DNA from 4 places in the Oceanobacillus sp. FSL W7-1309 genome. Region 1 is predicted to be linked to each of the others. Evidence: riboswitches for the same ligand, from Rfam matches in the RefSeq annotation. Region 1 holds a riboswitch; each other region holds the start of a gene.
What was found. A riboswitch is a leader RNA that binds a small molecule or an ion and turns the genes downstream of it on or off. The one in region 1 is predicted to bind thiamine pyrophosphate.

Region 1 (5,700 bases):
TGAGAATCAATGAAACCAGAACCAAATTGGCAGCCCGTTCTAAACCGCATATATTAGACGATGCCACAGTCAACCGTGTCATCCGATCCTACACGGAACAGCTTGAATTTGCGCCGATCTACGAAAGGCAACTCGTCAAGTGGCAACAGGAAACGGATTTATCGTCGGCGCAACTGTAGGAACTGCAACGGCTTCAAAATCAGGTGAGTGAATTGAAACAGGCCGTTACCGATATTTTAGACTTGGCCAATGAACTGAAAGAGGGAACCATTGAAAAAATGTTATCGAAAAGTGACTTTAACGTTTCATTCATCCTTATCGGCTATAGTGAAAGATACTAACAAGTTGTATATAAATATCCACCACACGTTGTCTTAGAAGCTCATTAACCAAAACAAAACTCCCAAACAAACAGTTTCCCGAATAATAAAAAGCAAATAGGCCACAATAAACATGAAAATCAGAAAATGACTGTCATCACTAAAAGACATATGGAGGTGCAATACGGATCAAGCCATACCGTTGTCCAAATTGCAAAACAAATAAATCCCGCTTTAATCTCATTGAGCAAATCGCAATACCTGTTAAACTAGACGCAAAAACTGGAGAATTACTGGAAAGTTATACAGATGAGAGTACGGAAATGTTCCATCAGATGTATAAGGGGCCAAAATACCGTATTCAATGTGGGATATGTGGTTTGATAGAGAATGAAAATACATTTGAACAGTTTGCTAAATATGCAGGTTTTTAATGTTTGTATGTGTGTCTGCTGCGACCCTAATGATTTTTTGTTGTTGAGAAAACATTTATTTGAACAAACCTTTTAAGGAACCTAAACTCTGTTAATTAATGATCGATTATAAATATGAATCCATTATGATCAAGAGTATAAATTGAATAAAAAAACAATCACGTTTTTATAGCAAAAAATCATAAAATTACGTTAACCATCCCTATTCCCTTGACATAAATTTCTAAAGATTATAACATATGGATATAACTTAATTATATGCACTAGGGGTGTTATTTAACTGAGATGAGTATTACTCAAACCCTTTGAACCTGAACTAGTTGAAACTAGCGTAGGAAAGTGTAAACTCTAAATACATACTTAAAGAACATTTATGCCTTATTCTTAATATGTAGTTATTTGTTTTTACGCAGCTTTCCTATGGGAAGGTTGCGTATTTTTTATTTTATCTATCATTTTTATGATGTAAGTTTCACGCTAAATTAATAGTATAGGAGTGGTTAGGATGATTAGAACAGTATTAGTAACAGGCAGCAGCAGAGGGTTAGGGGCAACTATTGCAAAGACATTGGCACAGCAAGGATTTCAAGTGGTTATCAACTACTATCAAAGCAAAGAAGCTGCTGAGAAGCTCGTTTCTGAGATTGGTGAAGAGAATGCTATTGCCATTCGGGCTGATGTAACAAATCGTAAAGAAGTAGATGAATTGATAAAAAAAGCAACGGAATATTTTGGCCAAATAGATGTTGTCGTCAATAATGCATTAATAGATTTCAAGTTTGATCCAACCAAACAAAAATCCTTCACAGAACTTACATGGGAAGATTATCAAAAACAACTGGATGGTACGTTAAAAGCAGCATTTAATGTCGTTCAAAGCGTCATCCCCCAATTTATTGAACGACAAAATGGAAGTATTATAAGCATTGGTACAAATTTATATCAAAATCCTGTTGTACCCTACCATGAATATACAACAGCAAAAGCTGGATTAATCGGTTTTACACGTAATATCGCTGCCGAATTAGGTGTATATGGCATAAAAGCGAATGTAGTTTCAGGTGGATTATTAAAAACAACTAACGCGAGTGCCGTTACAACACCAGAAGTATTCGATTTAATTGCTCAATCAACGCCATTGAAGAAAGTGACCACACCTCAAGATGTAGCCAATATGGTCGCTTATTTATCTTCAGAAAATGCTGACGGTATTACAGGGCAAAATTTCACAATAGACGGCGGTTTAACAATGAACTAATAGCTTAAAATACGATAGCTGATCCTTCAAAAACGGAATGTACAAGACAGTTAATAATGATGTATGTTGAGGTGTAAATAAATGACAAAAACGAAAGAAAGACAACTGCATTTAGGTGTTTTGCTGTATGGTTGCGGACACCATCAAGCTGCTTGGTTAATGCCTGACTCAAGCATTGAACATATTGGGGAGATTTCTTATTATCAATCTTTAGCACAGGTTGCGGAAAAAGGTTATTTTGATGCAGTATTTTTTGCTGATAATCAATCATTTCCGGCTAAACATGCCAGTGATATGCCAGCATTTTGGTTTGATCCAGTAGTCAATTTAACAGCTATTTCCCAAGTGACAAATCATGTTGGATTAGTTGCAACAATTTCAAGCACTTTTTCTAATCCTTTCACAGCTTCCCGGCAGCTCTTAAGCTTAGACCATATTACAAAAGGGCGTGTTGGCTGGAATCTCGTTACCTCCATGACTGATTTAGAGGCGTTGAATCATAGTATGGAAGAGCTGCCTCCTCGTGACAAACGTTATGAAAAGGCAGATGAATTCGCTGCTTTAATGAATAAGTTATTTATTTCATGGGATGATAATGCGTTTCTGCATCAGCGGGAAGAAAGAAAATTGATAAACCCATCAAACATTCAGCCTTTTCATCACGATGGTACGTATTTTAAAGTGCATGGCCCATCCACCACGCCAAAAAGTCCGCAAGGCAAGCCAGTATCCATGCAAGCGGGGGCATCTAAACAAGGCATTGCATTAGCCGCAAAATATGCCGATGCAGTCTATTCCGTGTCGTGGAACTTAAAGCAAGCAAAAAGTTTTCATAAAAAATTAGATGAACAAGTTAAACAAAGCGAAGACAGCAATAGACATATTAAAGTATTCCCAGGCCTAGTAACTTATGTAGGGCATACACGTGAAGAAGCTTTAGCCAAAAAAGCAGCTTTAGATGAGCAATTACCTATTGAAACAGCTTTAAAACAGTTGAGTTTCTTTATTCAGCAGGACTGTTCGAATTGGGAAATTGATAAAGCAGTCCCTCCATTACCTCCAGTAGAAGAATTTACTGGTCCAGTTGGACGTTACGAAACAATACTGGAAATTATCAATGATACCCAGCCTACAGTAAAAGAATTATTAGGTTATCTCAGTGCAGGCGGTGGACATCACACACTAATAGGTACACCCGAAGAAATTGTGGATCAAATGGAGGTCTGGTTTGAAGCTGGTGTTGCTGACGGATTTAATCTAATGCCTCCTACATTACCCGGCAGTTTAGAAGACTTTGTGGAACTGATTGTTCCTGAAATGCAAAGAAGAGGGATTTTCAGAAAGAATTATGAAAGTCATACCTTCCGTGAACATTTAGGGTTAAACAAATAATGAAAGTGCTGCACTATTATTTTGCCATTGAAATAGAGCAGCACAGTCAAAATTAAACAACCTGTTATCTTGGACTTGAAATTATGAATACAAAGAAAATAAATCCGGTAATGAGTAGTTAAGCAAATCTATTATAGATTTAACAAGTGAGGAAACTTAAACAGGATATAAGTTCCGATTACATTAATAAGAAAAAAGAAAAACCAGGCAAACCCCGACCGGTCCTTTTAGAAATTGATATTTAACCGTTACACTAATCTATTTTTCTCTTTCGCTAACCGAATAACTTCTCTAATCGTATTCCTTGAATGACCACAGTTCGAAGCCACCTCACTCTGTGTGACTCCCTGCAATAAAGCCTTAGAATTTCTGGATACTGAAACACAAAATAACTCCTATATAATAAATTTGCACGTATGTGCTCCTTTATTATATAGGAGGTTGGGTCAGTCATGTATTACGTAAATCACACATTATGTCCCAAGTAGTGAGTGGTTTGAAAGAAGGAGTACGAGCAATTTTCCCTGACGTAATCGTTCAATGATGCATGGTTCATTTGATTCGTAACTCCGTCAAATATGTTCCTAGTAAGGATTATCCCCAAAGCGTTAAAGAAAGTCTATGGTGCACCATGCCTTAAGGCTTGCCTAAGTGTTTTTGAATATTTTCAACAACAAGGGGCTGCATATCCAGGAGCTATTGATTTATGGACAAGAAACTTCCACCATGTCTAGCAACTTTATGATTATGGAAGTTCCATTCGTAAAGTTATGTACACAACCAATGCGGTAGAAAGTATCCATTCCAGCTTTAGAAAAGCAACCAAAAAAGGAGCATTCCCCAACGAGAACGCCTATTAAAAGTATTATTTTCACGGGTAAAAGAACTTGAAACCAAATGGGAAGGTGGCCATATCCAAAACTGGGCAATGGTTATGAACCAACTACTTCTCCAAAACGAGCTAAAAGATAGAGTGTTAAAGTAGCTTGAGTAAACTGGGACTTACACACTTTATTTGACAGACCCGGCTTTGCTCTTTCGTCGATCGTTTATCTCTCCATTAATGAGTTATTAGATTGTCCAGATCGTTCTGAAAGTCTTCTTGCTAACTTAACAACTTCTTCTCTCGCCACGTCTTTCTTTTTCTGCCAATGATTTGTTGTCATGACAATACTTACTCCTGCAATGATTTCGTTTTTATGGTTAAACACTGGAGCAGCGACACAATGAATTTCTTCGGCAGATTCCTCATGTTCTTCGGCAAATCCACGCTCTCTAGCCAATGTTAGTTGTTGATATAACTCATCTACTGACTCAATAGTTTTTTCAGTCTTTGCTGGTAAAGGTTCATCTGGATAAATCGCTTTTAATTCTTTATAACTAAATTGGGAAAGTAATATTTTTCCAATCGATGATGCATAGGCAGGAAATCTCATACCTGGCTCCGTGACTAATTGGAGCATGGAATCTCCTCTCATTTTACCTGTGTAGACGACATACCCATTATCGAATATACCCATTTGTAAGTTCTCATTAATGACTTTTTGTGTTATTGCACCCTCCTCGTAATAAGCTTGTAAAATATTAAACTGACTTAAATAGGAAGCACCAATATTTGCAATCGTAGTACCTAAAGAATATACACCACCATTATTTTTTCGAATCCATCCTAATTTCTCAAGCGTATTTAACAATGTAAACATACTACTTTTATTAATATCAAGTTTCTTTGATAGATCTATCATCCGGTATTTATTTGGATTCAAAGCAAGTAATTTTAGAATTTTATCTGTTCTCTCTATAGCTGGGCTCCAATACTTTTCTTTCATTTTTTATCTCCTCTAACTTACCTTACTATTATTCAGAAAGAAGTAATAAACTTATCTCTGGTATTATTATAAGTATAACCAAATTTAATAGCATCAGTAAAATAAATGGAATAATACTTTTTATCAGCTGATTAAACTGGATATTAGCTAATGATTTCGCGACAAACAAGTTCACACCTAAAGGTGGGGTAAGCAATCCGATAGCCAAGTTAAAAATCATTAATACACCAAAGTGAATAAGATTAATATCATAAGTATTTAGTAACGGTAGTAAAATCGGAACGATTAAAATGATTGCTGCATTTGTTTCCATAAATGTCCCGACAACTAGTAATACTAGAGTTATAATAAATAAGAATACTAAAGGACTTTCCGTAACAGATGACAATGCACCTGCAATTTTCGATGGAATTTGTTCAACAGTAATTAACCAACTCATTAGGTTTGCTGTTGCTACAATGAATAAT
Region 2 (5,700 bases), on a different contig from region 1:
ATCTTTATACCGGTGAGCTGGCGTTACATAGTTGGGATCCAACTTGAAAATCTTTTCTCCAATAAACTTTGAATAATAGCGATAACCTAAAGCAAAAATAACCATGCCAATAAGAGCAACTAGGATCGCATTCAATTATTTCCCCCCTCTTTTATTTATTCTTACCCAGTACATGCTATGTAATCAGATTATGTTATATTCATGTTACGCAAAAAAAAGAAAAGACCGAAATAGCCTTCTCTTTTCAACCTTCAATAAAGTTTTCCCTGCCTATACAATATAGTCGATAATTTCAGCACGGCATGCCGATAACAATGTTGTCTTAATGTTAACTGATCCGAAAAATAATTTGGATATACAACATGAAAGGTCTCTTTCATTTTTTCATATAACTTAGTATAAACTTCTTTCTCTGAATAAAATTGCGTTTCCCTTCCCTGCAGCCATTCAAAATAGGATACAATTGCGCCACCTGCATTTGCTAAAATATCCGGAATTATAATAACGTCATTTTTATTTAAATAATCATCTGCAGCATTGTTAATTGGTGCATTTGCTGCTTCAACGATTATTTTTGCTTTTATCTGTTCCATATTTCCTTCATGAATCTGATCTTCAAGAGCTGCCAGAAATAGAACATCTATATCTAATGTTAATAATTCTTCACGTGGTCGTATACTAGCATTTATGCCTGCTGTTTGTAATTCATGCGTAGTTTTCGGTAAATCCCCATGGTTTTTCGTTGTATATTTAACAAGTGTTGGTATATCTAGCCCATCCTTATTATAGAGCGCAACATTGTGATCGCTTACAGAAATGACTTTATTATTTAATAATTTGCATTGATGTGCTTCTAGCGCTGCAACTGATCCTACATTTCCAAAACCTTGTATTGCTACTTCCAACCGCTTATCCTGATGACGGAGTAAATTCTTAGCAGCTGTGTTTTCCCGTTCGGTTAGCCACGCTTTCTTCTCTTCGATGAAGTCATGTAATAAATAACGAAACGAGTAATAGACACCTTTTCCAGTCGCCTCTTTGCGTCCTAGTGACCCTCCATTGACAACACTTTTACCAGTAAAGCTTCCACGATAGCTATTACCTGGATGAATACTTTTGTATTCCCCCATCATCCAATCCATTTCCCGTTCACTCGTCCCTACATCAGGTGCTGGAATGTCTTTATCCGGTCCTATAATATCGCTGAAATACTGTACATATTTTCGCGATATTAAATTTAACTCACGTGTATTATATTTTCTCGGATCAATCACAACACCACCCTTGCCTCCACCAAAAGGGACTTCGTGCAGTGCATTCTTTAGCGTCATTAGAGTAGCAAGATTAATCACCTCATCTTCATGAACCGATTCATGAAAACGAATACCACCTTTGTACGGGCCTAATATATTATTATGCTGTACTCGAAAAGCAGGAATTCGAACTACCTCTTCATTTTCAAGTGTAACCCGAAGAAAGGATTTTGCTACATGATTCGGAGTGGATAAGATTGATCTTAACGCTCGAAAAGTCTTTTCCCTGTTCTGGTCTTGAATATCATTTAAGAATTCTGTTCCATTAAACAAGGTATCCAATGACTTCTCGATCATATCAACTGTATTGATTGGCATGACGATACTCCCTTTCTTTTTACTTAACTTTCCCGACTTTTCTCTAGTGTAACAAATGATTGCTTCCTCCTCTACCAATAATATCCTATTATAAAATCGGAACGCACCTAAAGCAGAAAAATTCCAAATACAGTAGCGATAATTAAACCGCATATTACCGGAATAAAGTTCTTCCGTACGAGGTCCATCACAGATACCCCACAAAATCCAGCAATTGCAATTAAGGAAGACCAAGCTACAATTGTTCCTCCCCCAGTCCAAATAGCTCCCATTTGTCCGATTGCAGCAAGGGTAGATGCATCTATTGCACTGTTTTGTAAAGATGCTGCTAATGCCCCTGTTAATGGCAAGCCAGAGAAGCCCGATCCATCAAGACCAGTTATGATTCCAATTATTAATAGACTAAATGCTGCAAGAAACGCACTCTGCGGGAGATAATCTTGTATTGACTGAACAAGATCAAATAAAAGTGCTGGCGCATTCTCCTCTACTCCTAGAATACTCCCTGAAAATTCAGGGCTTCCCAGAAAGAAGAATCCTGCAATCGGGATCACAGGTCCCATCGCCTTAAATGCAAATACAAATCCATCTGTAATATGATTACTAATGTAATCCAGCGCGTGGTGTCTCCCATATGCAAATGTAATAATCAGTAATAGAACAGCTGCTACTCCCCCAATAAATGCTGCACCATCCCCTCCTTCTAAACCACTCATCCTACCAGAAAGAAGCTTCTCATAAATCATGAAACCTACAACAGCCAATAATGTTAACGGAACAACAAAAGCAAACGTTTTACTCCAAAATGTAACGTGTTTTGTTTGAGCTTTATGATTTGAAGTTGTTGTAGACTGTAATCCTTTTAAATCTTTTTCAATTCGTGCATCGCCCTTTTTTCGAATTCCTTTCCGCAGCAATGCATATGCAAACAGAATGGCTACTCCTCCAGTAACAAGCGATAAAATCATGGCTTTATCAGCAACTGTTGCAATATCAACACCAGCAGATGCAGCAGATAGTCCAGGTGCTACCTGAACAATATAATCCGAGGAAAGTGCCATCCCTTGCCCCGCTAAAGCAATCGCAACGGCTGCTGTCATTGCTGGTAATCCAGAACGTACCGCAGCTGGAACGAGCAACGCGCAAATCAATGGAACTGCAGGAGTGGGCCAGAAGAATAGCGATATAACATAAGTAACCCCTACTAGGACAAAAAAGGAAACATGACCATTCACCATCATTTTCTCGAACGGTTCAACCATCCTTCTGTCTGCTTCTAAATCTCGAAGTGCATGTAATAACGCAAGCATAAAGGTGATAATTAGAAATATATTGAATAGCTCTTGCGCAGCTACTAAATTAGCGCGAAAGATTGTCGTCAGTCCATCTACAATACTCCCAGTGTAAAAACAACCAATAATAAAGGTACCTAATAGTGTCGGAAATACAACACCTTTACGAAATATCATTGTTAAGATAACAATAAGCGTAAATAAGCCATAAAGCACATGGGAAAATGTTAAAACCATTACGTATTCCTCCCTTTTGGATGTGCTATAACCTATGCGTAAAAATCGCGTTATGCGACAGATTCGAACACTGGATGTTTTATTAATTAAACAACGGGTACATAATATATAACTTCAAAAGGAGGAATTTATACATGAAACCATATGTAAAAGAATATGTAGATGAAACACAAATTAAACTTGACATTACGAAATTAAAAACAAAAGGTGTAGCAAGAGACGATATTTATATTCTTACACATGATGATGAAAGAACTGGTCGTCTAGCAGAAGGTGTGGATGCGAATACAATTGGGATGAAAGAGATGGATTTTTCAAGTGCCGTAGGGAATATGTTTAATAGTCAAGGTGATGAATTACGTACGAAGCTGAAGGAGATTGGTGTCACTACTGTAGAAGCAGAAAATTACGAAGAGGATTTGGATGACGGCAAGATTCTACTGATCGTTACCAATCATGATTTCGTAGAAGAAATGCTCGTGTAAATACGTATACAGAAAATCTGACCTCCCAAAAGTCTTAGGAGCATGGGGCATTCCCAACTGCCCATTCTCCCTAAGACTTTTGGGAGATTTTTCTTCTATTATGTGATACCATGTCCTTCCTCCCTATCTGCACAATCATTACAAAATAATTTTCCCTCTTTGTGTACACCATCAAAGAAACCATTCTCACAATAGATTTCTTCCAAACATTCCACACATATACCGATTAACTCTTGCATTACTTTATCTCCTTCCTAAAAAGAATAACCTCTTCTTAAAAGAGGTTATTCTTATGTGAGCGAATGTATAACATTTTACGCAGCATTTAATAATGTTCTTGGCTGCTTGTGGAACAAGAAAAATACAATTACAGTGCTGATAATAAAAGATGGAACCATGTAAGATGCATTATAAATTAATGAATATAACCAAGCTGGCTGCCCTTCGACGGCCGAACCAAAGAACACAATACCCGCCACATAATGAGCGACGAAGCGTAATGCAGAGCCAACGAAAACACCAAGCGTAATATAGGTTAAATACGTCTTCGATTCGCCGGATTTAACAGCCTCCTGAATTTTCTTAGCAAACAAACCAGCAAAGCCAAGTACCGTAAAGGCAATTGCATAATCAATAAATCCTTGTAATGGTTCTAGAACGTAAGCCGTTCCTGTTGCCACTTGCAAAACTCCCCAAAGGAATCCCGAGAGCAATCCCCCTTTAATCCCCCAACGGAACGCAACAATAAAAACCGGGATCATCGCAAACGAAACAGATCCGCCTTGCGCCCAAATTTTAAATGATATTGGAAGGATGTCTAAGAGAAGTGCTAAAGCAGTAAAAATCGCTACCTCTACCAAAAATAACGTACGTTTTGAATTCAATGTTAAGTACTCTCCCTTTTAGAGGCAGTTCAAAAAGTTCGGTAAAAATGACGCATCGCAGGGGATCTTCTGCTAAAATCGCCCACGTCCTGTGAGCAACACAGAAGTCACCAGATCCTGTGGAAGCCTGGTCCGGGGGAGTTACGCCGCCTCGAACTTCGACGCACAGGACGTGCTAGTGTCGGTGTTGCAACAAAGCTTTTCTGTGGGGCGAGTAAACACAGCCCCAGGGCGTTGCAACTGTAGCCGACCTCGGTCCTTTTTATCCTCCTTTTGAACATATACCTTTATCGCATTTTAGACGCAAAAAAGTAATGTCAAGGGAAGCTTTCTGATGGTGACTACAATTAAGTAGTCTGCTTCGCTCACATTACTTTTTTTATTCCATCAAAAAGACTACCATCCCTACGCTAGAATTAACTAACAGGTTCAAAGGGTCTGAACAATAATGTTCACTCTCAGTCAAAACGACTCCCCCTGCAGGCTTTTTCTATTTACTTTTTTGTTACCTGTATTGTACCTTATTTATTTGAATTGAACAAATTAATTACAAAAACAATTATAAACGTTGAAACTCCTTTACATCTTCTACACATAATCCAATAGCACTTTCCCAAAATTCCGGTTTCGTGAGATCAGCATTTAAATGCTTTTTTGCGAGCTCTTCTACTGTCATTCGACCAGTATCTCTTAGTAAGGCAATATAATCATCCTCGAAGCTGCCGCCTTTCTCCTTTGCATACGCGTAAATACCAAGGCTAAATAAATAGCCAAATGTATATGGAAAATTATAAAACGGAACACCTGTAATATGAAAATGTAGTTTAGAGGACCAAAAGTTTGGATCATATTCTTCTAAACTATTACAATAAGCTTCCTTTTGTGCTTCGACCATTAATTCATTTAAGCGCTGTGAAGAAACCATCCCTTGCTTACGCGCTTCATAAAATCGCGTTTCAAATAAAAACCTTGCATGAATATTCATAAAAAAGGCGACACTACGTTGAATTTTGTCTTCCAGTAACGCGAGTTTTTCTTCTTTCGTTTGGGCATTTCTTACAGAAGCATCTGCTACAATCATTTCCGCAAAAGTGGAGGCAGTTTCAGCTACATTCATTGCGTAACGCTGATTTAAACCATTAACATCATTCATCACATGCTGATGGTATGC
Region 3 (5,700 bases), 1.6 Mb from region 1:
ACCAAAATTTTAAAACGGTTAAGCGGCGATGCGTATGATATGAGTGAGGGAACGCTGTATTCGGCTTTGAAAAGATTAGAAAGAAAACAGTGGATTAAGTCTTATTGGAGTGATACAGAAAACGGAAGGCGGAAATATTATCATCTAACCGAAACAGGAAGAAAACAACTGCAACAAAAACAGAGAAATTGGAAAATGATTGAATTCCTTGTAAATAAGAGTTCGGAGGGATTAACATGACGCAAGATCTCAGAAGATTTGTTGAAAAGACAGTTCAACAAATTGAGGGGAATCAACAAGAGAAAGATGACTTATACGAAGAATTGCTGATTCATTTGGAGTTGTCCAAGTAAGAATTTATCAATGCGGGGTTATCCGATAAAGAAGCGGAAAAGAAGGCAATGGAGCACTTCGGCAATGAAACAAAGGTCGGTGGACAGATCCAACAAGCAATGTTTCCTTTTCGAAAAGAAATGATGCGGGCACTTGCCATTGGATCCTTACTTTTTCATAGTTAAGGATATCTCGAAAGTTAGACTTTTGAGATATCCTATCTTGCTAGATTCAAAAGCGGTTCCTACAAGCTAAATCGCTTTAACGGCTTTAGCAATATCTTCTGCCTGTGTAATCACGGAGATAAACGAGACACCATCAGCCCCAGCTTCAAGCACAGATTTAGCATTCTTTGTATCAATCCCGCCAATTCCGACAATAGGAAGCATTGGGAATTGTGCGCGTAATGTCTGAATCCACTCCAACCCAACAGCCGCTTTCGCATCCGTTTTTGTTGTTGTGGAAAAAATTGGACCCGCACCAATGTAATCAACAAGATCTATCGGGCTTCTATCAACTTCATCCGTAGTTGATACAGAGAGTCCAATAATTTTATTTGGAAAAGCTTGACGTAATTCTTCTGCTGATCGGTCATCCTGACCAACATGTATACCGTCTGCATCAAGTAATTCCGCAAGCTCGACATCATCATTCACAATAAATGGAATGTGATAGCTTCGGCAAATTGCTCGTAACTCTTTACCTAATTCCAATTTCGCATTACCGTTAAGTGATGAAGGACCTTTTTCTCGAAACTGAAATGCTGTTATTCCAGCCTTAGCTGCAGCTTCCAGTATATCTCCAGGATTACGGTCGCAATTTTGACTGCCCATAATAAAATACTTTCGTAAGGATGGCTTCATTGGAAATGACATGTTTTATTTTCCCTCCAGTTGTTCTGGTTCTAATGAAAGTGCGTCGATAAATGGAGCTATAAATGTTCCTGACCCGTTCACTGACGGACTTGCGGCTGCATGGGAGGCGGCTAATCCGTAAAAATGAACAGCTGTGAGTACCTGTTCTTCAATTGGGTCATCCGTTGTTAAGCAGGCGGTTAGTATGGAACCTAGCAAGCAACCAGCACCTGTTACTTTAGATAGAATTGGATGCCCAGTATGATTCTCCATGCAGGATTTTCCGGTGCAAATAATGTCTATTTTACCTGTAACAACAGCGGTCGTTTTGTATTCCAGTGCGACGCTGCGAGCGATATCTTCAACATTACCCTCACCAAGCGATTCCACGCCCTTTGTTTGCCAAGGGATATCGACCAGATGTGCTAATTCACCAGCATTTCCTTTAATAGCAGTAGGCTTTACCTCTTTTAAAATTTGTTTAACAGCAGTTGTACGAAATGTCGTTGCAGCAACACCTACTGGGTCAAGTACAACGGGAATTCCTTTTTCATTTGCCTTTTTACCAGCAAGAATCATTGCATCTAGATCCTTTGCTGTTAAGGTACCGATATTTATTAAAAGACCATCCGCAATAGAAGCCATATCCTTTGCTTCCTCTTCGGCTTTTGCCATTACAGGGGCGCCACCAAAGGCTAACAGTCCATTTGCAGTAAAATTCATGACAACCTGGTTCGTTAAATGATGAATGAGCGGTGTTTTTTCCCGTACACTTTTAATAATTGTTGGATTCATGTTTAGCACTTATCCTTTCGTATTGCCCAATGGTTTGTTGGACCACTCCCAGCTCCAAGGTCGAATGAATACTTAATTGCCGCCGTGACAAAATCCTTTCCATTCTTAACAGCGTCATACAAAGACAAACCTTTACTTAAATAGGCAGTAATTGCTGCTGCATACGTACAGCCAGTCCCATGTGTGTTCTTAGTATCAATTCGCTCTGCTGAGAAGCTGTGTATATTTGAACCATCATGAAGGAAATCAATTGCTTCCCCTTCTCTGTGTCCGCCTTTGATTAAAGCAGCACCAACACCGAATTCCTTCACAAGCAGTTCTGCAGCTTGTTTCATATCATCTGTTGTTTTAATCGTTTCTCCAATAAGAAATTCAGCTTCTGGAATATTCGGTGTTACAAGTGTTGTCAGGGGTAAAAGCTGTTTGCGTAAATAATCACGTGCCTCTTCTTCGATTAAAGCATCTCCGCTCGTTGCAACCATAACAGGGTCCATGACATATGGAACTTGAAGTGCTGCTATTTTTTTCTGGATAACTTTCATCATCTCCTGATTGGCGATCATTCCAGTTTTCAGTGCGTGAATAGGCATATCGGAAATCACGGAGTCTAATTGCTGTTCAATTATTTCAATTGGTACATGGTGAACGGCTTGAACACCTGTTGTATTTTGAGCCACAACCGAAGTAATTACGGACATCCCATAGCTTTGCAGCTCTTGAAATGTTTTTAAATCAGCGTGGATACCTGCACCGCCACTTGGATCTGTACCGGCAATTGTAAGTGCACATGCTACTTGTTTCATTGGTTATACACCATCCTTTCAGAAGATACCTCACATATAAGTGTTGTTCTTTCAAATCCTTTTATAAATCATGCAATTTAATTACGAATTAAACGTTTACTTGAAACCCTGGATACGATAAATAAGCCGATAATAGAACCAGTAATACTACTAACGAGAAATGGTGGGATAAAGGCGAATGCTCCGGCAGAACTTCCCATAAAAATGTAAGCAAATGGGACAGCGAAAAGTGCACCGAAAATCCCGCTTCCAACGCCTTCACCGATAGCGGCTAATGATTTCTTGCTGGATTTTTTATAAAGATAACCTGCTAAAAAGGCGCCAACCATCGCACCGGGAAATGCTAATAATGTCCCTAGTCCGAGCATATTGCGAAGTAAGCTAATCATAAAAGCGATAACGACAGCTGGACCTGGTCCAAGCGTAACAGCTGCCATGACATTAATTGCATGCTGGACAGGATAGGCTCTAGCAATTCCAGCGGGAAACCATATTAGTTGAGCGGTGATTGTCCCAATTGCAATAAATACTGCCATCGTAGTTAATAAACGTGTTCGATTCATCAAGTCCTCCATTTCTGGGGTATCACAAAAAGCAGTGATGTAAACCAGTACGCTTCTTTATAGCAATTGCTGCTTCCTGAATTTTGGAGTTCAGCTACGGACACGGAGCTAGAACTGGACGTAAAAAAAGCTAGATCCATTAGGACCTAGCTTGATACGTGTGAAAAATAGTTTAGACATATGTCAGACTACTTCCCTCCGCTGGTATTAACCAGATCAGGTCCATAAGAGTCGGGAAATGATACACGCTTCCCTCTCAGCCCACGCTTTTTGGGCACCCCTAGTAGTTTAAATGCGATAGAATTGTAAATTCATCTCTAAGCTTAACAAATTTTTTAACTTTTGTCATTATTAACATGGAAAACATGGTATAACTAATGTAGTCTGCTAATTATATAGTAGAAGCGTTACGAAAAAAATGGTACATACTCTTGATTTAGCGGAACGTGATTGCACTTTTTATTGTGTAATGGGAGATAACAATGAATAAAAGGATACATATAAAAAAGTATTAAAGAAAGGCTGATAGAATGACAATTTTAACTATGAAAAACATAGAAAAACATGAAAAGGATACACAGCTATTTCCTGCTTTTAATTTAGAAATTGCTGAAGGGGAGATTACTGCCATTTATTCAACGCTAAATGTTCGAAGCACGCTTTTAAATATGATTCTCGGAAAAATCCCCATTGTAAATGGGGAAATCCGTGTAAAGGAAGTAACTATTGCAGAAAACAAGCGAGGATTTTTACATCAAGTTGGTATTTGCTTTTTTGAAGATGGGATGTATGAGAGATTAACGGTTTCTGAGTATTTTCGATTTTTTTATGACTTATATGAAGTTAAACAAACGTTTGAACGAGTTATCCATCTAACACAGCTGGAAGGAAAGAAAAACAAGAGAATTAGAGATTTAACATTTTCGGAAATGAAACGTGTACAATATGGACGTTTATTGATTCAGGATCCTTCTTTATTTGTTTTTGAGGAGCCTGATTTGAATGTAGACATGGAGACAAAACGTGTATTTATTAATATTACAAGAAAGATACAAGAAGAAGATAAAAGTATACTTGTTCTAACTGGGAATATGGAAAGTGCCGTCACGGTTGCTGATCGTGTTTATCGATTGGATGAAGATGGTTTACGAATTATTGAGACGGAAACAGAGGAAGATACAGAGGAAAGAGATACAGAATTAATTCCAGCAGAAGAAACAGATAATGAAAAAGACACAAAGCCAATTCAATTGAATAAAATTCCAACGAAAGTTAACGATAAAATTGTTTTATTTGACCCCCCTGAGATTGATTATATTGAAAGCAATGATGGTCAAGCAAATATTTACATAAAAGGGGAAGCATTTCCAAGCTCACTCACCTTAACGAATTTAGAAGAGCGCCTGCAGCATTTTGGATTTTTCAGATGTCACCGCTCGTATATTGTAAATTTACAAAAGGTTCGTGAAGTGATCACATGGACTCGAAATAGTTATAGTTTGATTTTGGATGACAAGGAAAAGTCGCAGGTTCCGCTGTCTAAAACAAAAATGGCGGAATTAAAAGATCTACTCGGCCTTAAATAAGCTCCGTTCATCGAAAAAGTAGAAATATCAAGACTTGCAACTCGGATAATTGAGCGTTAAAAATGCGCCATTCACCTTGAAAAATACTCTTTTCATAGGAAATATGCTGATTTCCCTTCGCTTTCCATTTATTCTAGAGTCACAAACAAACGAGATCTACGGGGAGGAAGAATTTTGGAAAACATTATTGAAGTGAAATCATTAGCAAAGATTTTTGGTAATAAAGCTGCATTGGAAGATGTAAGCTTTCAAGTAAAAAAAGGAGAGACATTTGGATTTTTAGGACCGAGTGGTTCTGGAAAAACGACAACTATAAAAATATTAACTGGACAATTGATGCAAACATCTGGAGATGCGACCGTATTTAATTTGCCTGTTGCTTCATTAAATAAGCCATCCTATCGAAAACGAATTGGTGTTATTACAGATAATAGTGGATTGTATCAGCGGTTATCAATTTATGACAATCTGAAATTGTATTGTGAGCTTTATAATGTGCCATCGAAACGAATTAGTGAAGTGTTAGAGATGGTTAATTTGACGGAGGATACGAAAAAGGTAGTTTCAAAGCTTTCAAAAGGAATGCTGCAGCGTGTCACGTTAGCAAGGGCCTTCCTGCATGAGCCGGAATTGTTGTTTTTAGATGAACCAACATCTGCTTTAGATCCAGTGAACTCAAAGCATATTCATGATGGACTCCGCAAATTGAATGAAAAAGGAACAACCATTTTCTTGACCACACATGATATGAGTGAAGCGGAAACAC
Region 4 (5,700 bases), 990 kb from region 1:
AGACGATTGATTAGATCAGGGACATTAATATCTTCTGGTCCAATTCCATCCATTGGTGAAATTGCGCCATGAAGAACATGGTATTTTCCGTGGAATTCTTTCATCTTTTCCATTGCAATGACATCTTTTGGATCTTGCACGACGCAAATAATCGAATTATCTCGTGACGTATCGGAACATATCGCGCATGGATCCTGATCGGTGATGTGTCCACAAATACTGCAATGGGAGAGCTCTCTTTTGGCATTCACTAATGCATTGGCAAAATTAAGCACATCATCATCTTTCATATTCAAAACAAAAAATGCCAGACGGACAGCTGTTTTCGGTCCAATGCCAGGCAATTTTGTAAAACTGTCAATTAACTTCGATATTGGTTCTGGATAATACATCAAGCCTGCCTCCTACACGAAAACATAAGCACCCGCTTTAAACCGGGTGCTTATACTTGGCATAGGGGATCGTAATCCCCTGCCATTTTTTCCTTTAATTAAAACATACCAGGCATGTTTAAGCCTTTTGTGAACTGTCCCATTTGTTGGTTCGTTTTATCATCAATTTGCTTCAATACATCATTTGTTGCAGCAATGATAAGATCTTGTAGCATTTCGATATCATCTGGATCTACAACTTCTTCTTTAATTGCAATATCTGTAATTTCCTTTTTCCCATTTGCTGTAATGGTAACCATTCCACCACCAGCTGATGCTTCAAAAGACATTTCATGCAATTCGTCCTGTGCCTGCATCATTTTCTTTTGCATTTTTTGCATTTGCTTCATCATATTGTTCATATTTCCCTTCATGGAAAATACCTCCTTTAGACTATTCATTATTATTTTTTTCCTTATACTGGAACAGCCAAGTCCAGCTCCAGCGCCCAACGACTAGCAAGACTTGCCGATTGGCTGCGCCAGAGGCTTAGTCGCACTTATACCCTTGTGGTGAAAGTCAACATCGACTCTAGGTAAAAGGATGGCCGACTAAAACCAGGCTACGCCTAACATCGGCATACCCCTAAAGGGGCATGTTTCCTTTATCTCCTACGGATCAGTCCGTACGTCGCTAACCGGGCGCTTGCGCTTTTGTTTCCTAATCATGTATTTCCAGTAATTCATCTCCAAAGAGCTTCCTAGCTTCATCCACTAGTGGGTCTCCTTGTTCTTCATCTTTAGGCTTATCTTGTTTGCTTATATATTCCGTACGGAGCTGTGTCCAATCATTATCTGGAATTGGGATAATCGTTAATTGCTTATCCATCACACTCGTAAGTACGGATTCAACTGTCTCCCGATTATCCAAAAATAAGGAGCAGTGGATTTCATATTTAAATGCGACAACGAGTGAATCTGCGGATGCAGCTGCAGGTTTACTATCCTGTATCGTTGCATGTGCAGGTGCATTCACTTGCTTTAGCTTACTTAAAAAGTTGGCCCACTGTGATTGTACTTGCTTTAATGCAGGCTTTTCTGCTTTTCCAAGCACATCACGAATTCGCTCAAACGGGATTTTATAGCTATTTTTCGATCCTCTCGCAGGTTGCCTTCTCTTCTCAGATGCAGCTGGTGCTTGGACAGGCTGTGCAGGCTGCTGCTTCAGATTGGTAAGCTCTTTTTCCAATTGTGACATTTTGCTCATCAGTTTTGTTACTGCTTCTGAATCAACATCAGCTGTCGCCTGCTCCCCGGCATGATAACGATTGGTAATCGTGAGTATCGCTATTTCGATAAATACCTTTGGACTATTCGTCCACTTGATCTCTTGTTGGCACTGATTCAGTTGGATAATTGCATCCTGAATCCATGAGGTTGATACAGAATCAGAAAGTGCAAGGAAGTTATCATCCACTCTTGCTCTTTCCAACAATCCTTCTAGCGATGGAGCACTTTTGAAAAGCAATAGATCACGCATAAAATAAATCAGATCATATACAAATCGTCCAGGATCTTTCCCCCGTTGGATCAAATCATCCAATAGCTGTAACGCCTGTTCCACATCTTTTTCATGCATGGCCTTTACGATATCGGTGAGCACTTTCTGGGAAACACCACCAGTAACAGCCAACACATCATCGAGTTCTACCTGGTCCTCACTATAGGAAATTGCTTGATCAAGAATACTTAACGCATCACGCATTCCACCTTCTGCTGCTAATGCAACAGTATCCAATGCCTCTTTCGAAACAGAAATATTCTCTGCTTCCATAATCGTTTGCATACGATCTACAATTGCCTGATTGGATATCGGTTTAAAATCGAATCGCTGACACCTAGAAATGATCGTTAATGGAATTTTATGTGGCTCGGTCGTTGCCAAAATAAAGACGACATGCTTTGGTGGTTCTTCTAACGTTTTTAGTAATGCGTTGAATGCATTAATTGAAATCATGTGTACCTCATCAATGATGTACACTTTATATGGTACTGCGCTTGAAGCATACTTTACCTTGTCTCGGATTTCACGAATATCATCGACACTCGTATTGGATGCAGCATCAATTTCAATAACATCTGAAATCGAGCCATCCAAAATGCCACGACATGCATCACATTCATTACATGGTTCTTTGACTGGTGCATGCTCACAGTTAATTGTTTGGGCAAAAATCTTGGCAGCACTTGTTTTCCCTGTTCCTCTTGGCCCAGAGAATAAATAAGCATGCGAAAATTTATCTTGTACAATCGCATTCTGCAGTGTTCTCGTAATATGTGTTTGTCCTACGACATCCTCAAAAGTTCTTGGACGCCAAACGCGATATAAAGCTTGATAGCTCATAATACAGATTCCCCTCTATGATCTATTTCTAATTATACCCGATTTTAGGGGTGAATGTGAACCAAAACAGGGTTAAATATATTTTTTGTAACCTTCATCTGGAGTTACTGTCACATTTCGTTATAGGTGGAGAGGATTTGTTTGTTCTATGGGACTAAGAAACCAGGATGGCATATCATCAGCCACCCTGGTTTTTATAATTTTAAACAGATGCCGGATTCGTTGCTTTTTCCGAAAGCCATGTTTCAAACGTATAGGACATCTCCCAAAATGCGAGCTCATATTCTTTCGCAAGAATAAACTGCTCTTTGATTTTCTCTTTTTCTGTTTCACTTGCCTTTTCCGCTAATCCATCGAGCAGGTCAATCATTTCCTGTGTGGACTCTTGGAACCACTCACTACCATACGTGTTCAGCCAATTTTGGTAAATTTCTTCTTTCGGTTTTGCGTCCTTGTAAGTCAAACCAATATCAGCATATAACCAGTAACATGGTAGCATTGCAGCTACAATTTGAGCTAAACTTCCGGACAACGATGCACGGTACAAATGCGATGTATAAGCATAGGCAGTTGGTGCAGGTTTAAAATTCTCAATTTCTGCATTGGTAATCTTTAAAATCCCTGCATGCTCCTTATGCACTGTTAGCTCTGCTTCTGCTGTTTTCTTTGCTTTTTCTGCCAGCTTAGCAGCAACATGAAAATCATCTGAATGTGCAGCCGCAAAAGCATGCACCTTGCCGTAATGCTTCAAATAATAGATATCCTGCAGAATATAATTTTTGAATGTTTCCAGTGGCAAATCACCACTTACAATACCCTGTACAAACGGATGATCTAGACTTAATTTCCAACTCTCTTTCGTAGCCTCTCGCAATAACTCTGAAAAACGCATAGAAAATTCCTCCCCTAATTTTGTTTAATAGCCTACTTCTACTACAACTTCATTGGTAATATTAAAAATAAACGGCTAGTCTTCTCTTATTTTTGCAATAATATCCATCAAAACATCTCCTTTCTATAAATTTAGAATGAAGAACAAAAAAACCACCCCGAAATGGAGTGGTTTTATATACAGTTACAGAATTATGTATACGTCACCAGCTCCACTTCCCTACGCTGGTACTAGCCAGTTCAGGTTCAAAGGGATCAAGAAATGAATCTTATCTCAGCCAAATGGCACCCCTAGTGGATTTTTTATATTCTATTTCTATCTTATTCCATTTTTTCATAAAAGTAAAATAATTCGTACGAAAAAAATCCCAACATCCAACTCTTATCCATATGGCATGCAGCTTAGAAAGATTTTTTCTAGGTGAATTTAAAAACACTCTTTCAAATGCTTTATAGCGTTTAAAAGAGTGTTTGATTGCATTATGTAGCCGTGCACCCACTTTCGATGTGACGACCCTATGCGTTACTTAAGTTCATGGCTCGGCCTAGGCTTCCCCACGGCACACAGAAAATTCCACTTACTGCTGCTTCCTTCCGGACCTGACAGGGTTCATGGGTTCCTGTTGCGTAGGACCCGGGCGTCAACACCACTCCCTTAAGGCAGACCATAAAATCGCCACACCTAGAGTGGGAATTCAGCCTCGCTATAGCGGATTGCGAGTACAGGGCACCGCTACCTCCCCACCTAGCACGGTATTTACCATTATAGCGAAATTATCGACAAAATGCAACATCAAAAGCGGATACGCCCGGTTTACGACTATTTTTTTCTTTTTCGAAGTGCTCGAAAGAAATCCGTTAGTAATGCAGCACACTCTGTTTGTAAAACACCTGCCGTTAATTCAACCTGATGATTAAAGCGAGGTTCATTCAATAAATTCATTAATGTGCCCGCACATCCTGCCTTCGGATCAGTTGCTCCATATACAACACGTTTAATTCGCGATTGGACAATAGCACCTGCACACATCGGACATGGCTCCAATGTAACGTAGAGCGTACAATCCTCTAGTCGCCAGCTTCCAATCTTTTCATTTGCTTCTTGAATGGCAACAAGCTCAGCATGGGAAAGCGTCGTTTGCGAGGATTCTCGCAAGTTATAGCCCCTTGCAATGATTTCATCGTTATATACGATAACCGCACCAATTGGAACCTCATTTAATGTTAAAGCTTTTTGGGCTTCTTCAATTGCCGCTTCCATAAATTTTACATCACTCATATTATCACAACACTTTGTTTTAAAGTTTGAATCAATCCAAAAGAGGAAATACTGTTAAGTAGTCATACCGAATAAAGGAGACTCATAAATGGATACATCATTAAATAACACTGCTGTACTATTTGTCGATATTATCAACGATTTTGACTTTGATGGCGGTGATGATTTATATCGAAATACGAAAGCAATCCTCCCGAACCTCATTAAGCTGAAGAAATTCGCCAAAGAAAAAAATCTACCTACAATTTATGTTAATGACCATTACGGATTATGGCAAGCAGACTTTCATAAAATTATTGAAAACTGTAAAAATGATAGAAGCAAGGAAATTATTGAGGCACTCGCACCAGAGGAAGATGATTACTTTCTTATTAAACCACAGCATTCTGCCTTTTTCCAGACGCCATTGCAATCTTTGCTTACAGATTTAAAACGAAGCCATCTCCTAATGGCTGGTATTGCCGGAGACATTTGCATTCTTTTTACTGCCAAGGATGCGTATATGTACCAATTTGGAATGCACGTTCCTGCAAATTGCATGGCGTCCGAAGCAAAGGAGAACAATGATTATGCATTATATTTAATCCGTTCTGTTATGAAGGCAAATATCGACCCACTTTAAGTCATATAGCTGACCTCCTTCACATAAGTTGAAATGAGAAACTGTTTTGAAGGAGGAAGTTCTCTTGCAAATTCATGTTGTTACAGAAGGGGAAACATTAACTTCAATCGCTAATACATATAATACAACTGCTG

Region 2: linked by a shared signal. The riboswitch ahead of thiT (energy-coupled thiamine transporter ThiT) and the one ahead of NST46_RS02385 (3-oxoacyl-ACP reductase) in region 1 are both predicted to bind thiamine pyrophosphate.
Region 3: linked by a shared signal. The riboswitch ahead of thiW (energy coupling factor transporter S component ThiW) and the one ahead of NST46_RS02385 (3-oxoacyl-ACP reductase) in region 1 are both predicted to bind thiamine pyrophosphate.
Region 4: linked by a shared signal. The riboswitch ahead of tenA (thiaminase II) and the one ahead of NST46_RS02385 (3-oxoacyl-ACP reductase) in region 1 are both predicted to bind thiamine pyrophosphate.

Annotation. Positions count from the first base shown of each region.
Region 1 is NZ_JBBOBX010000001.1:514,040-519,739, forward strand. It holds gene NST46_RS02370 (hypothetical protein) at 1-179, shown strand, start outside; gene NST46_RS02375 (hypothetical protein) at 204-341, shown strand; gene NST46_RS02380 (DNA alkylation repair protein) at 509-754, shown strand; TPP riboswitch at 1,010-1,109, shown strand; gene NST46_RS02385 (3-oxoacyl-ACP reductase) at 1,260-2,012, shown strand; gene NST46_RS02390 (LLM class flavin-dependent oxidoreductase) at 2,094-3,404, shown strand; partial or broken gene NST46_RS02395 (transposase) at 3,892-4,389, shown strand; gene NST46_RS02400 (IclR family transcriptional regulator) at 4,454-5,233, opposite strand; gene NST46_RS02405 (TRAP transporter large permease) at 5,262-5,700, opposite strand, start outside.
Region 2 is NZ_JBBOBX010000002.1:261,838-267,537, reverse strand. It holds gene NST46_RS13950 (carbon starvation CstA family protein) at 1-135, opposite strand, end outside; gene NST46_RS13945 (Glu/Leu/Phe/Val family dehydrogenase) at 252-1,631, opposite strand; gene NST46_RS13940 (hypothetical protein) at 1,739-3,160, opposite strand; gene NST46_RS13935 (general stress protein) at 3,295-3,645, shown strand; gene NST46_RS13930 (hypothetical protein) at 3,744-3,884, opposite strand; gene thiT (energy-coupled thiamine transporter ThiT) at 3,960-4,529, opposite strand; TPP riboswitch at 4,914-5,017, opposite strand; gene NST46_RS13920 (M3 family oligoendopeptidase) at 5,089-5,700, opposite strand, start outside.
Region 3 is NZ_JBBOBX010000001.1:2,075,411-2,081,110, forward strand. It holds gene NST46_RS09860 (PadR family transcriptional regulator) at 1-240, shown strand, start outside; gene thiE (thiamine phosphate synthase) at 585-1,208, opposite strand; gene thiM (hydroxyethylthiazole kinase) at 1,212-1,982, opposite strand; gene thiD (bifunctional hydroxymethylpyrimidine kinase/phosphomethylpyrimidine kinase) at 1,985-2,785, opposite strand; gene thiW (energy coupling factor transporter S component ThiW) at 2,863-3,348, opposite strand; TPP riboswitch at 3,525-3,640, opposite strand; gene NST46_RS09885 (LytTR family transcriptional regulator DNA-binding domain-containing protein) at 3,879-4,934, shown strand; gene NST46_RS09890 (ABC transporter ATP-binding protein) at 5,109-5,700, shown strand, end outside.
Region 4 is NZ_JBBOBX010000001.1:1,507,160-1,512,859, reverse strand. It holds gene recR (recombination mediator RecR) at 1-392, opposite strand, end outside; gene NST46_RS06910 (YbaB/EbfC family nucleoid-associated protein) at 491-805, opposite strand; gene dnaX (DNA polymerase III subunit gamma/tau) at 1,092-2,774, opposite strand; gene tenA (thiaminase II) at 2,977-3,666, opposite strand; TPP riboswitch at 3,866-3,968, opposite strand; RNA gene ffs (signal recognition particle sRNA large type) at 4,154-4,419, opposite strand; gene tadA (tRNA adenosine(34) deaminase TadA) at 4,486-4,944, opposite strand; gene NST46_RS06885 (isochorismatase family cysteine hydrolase) at 5,033-5,566, shown strand; gene NST46_RS06880 (glycoside hydrolase family 18 protein) at 5,631-5,700, shown strand, end outside.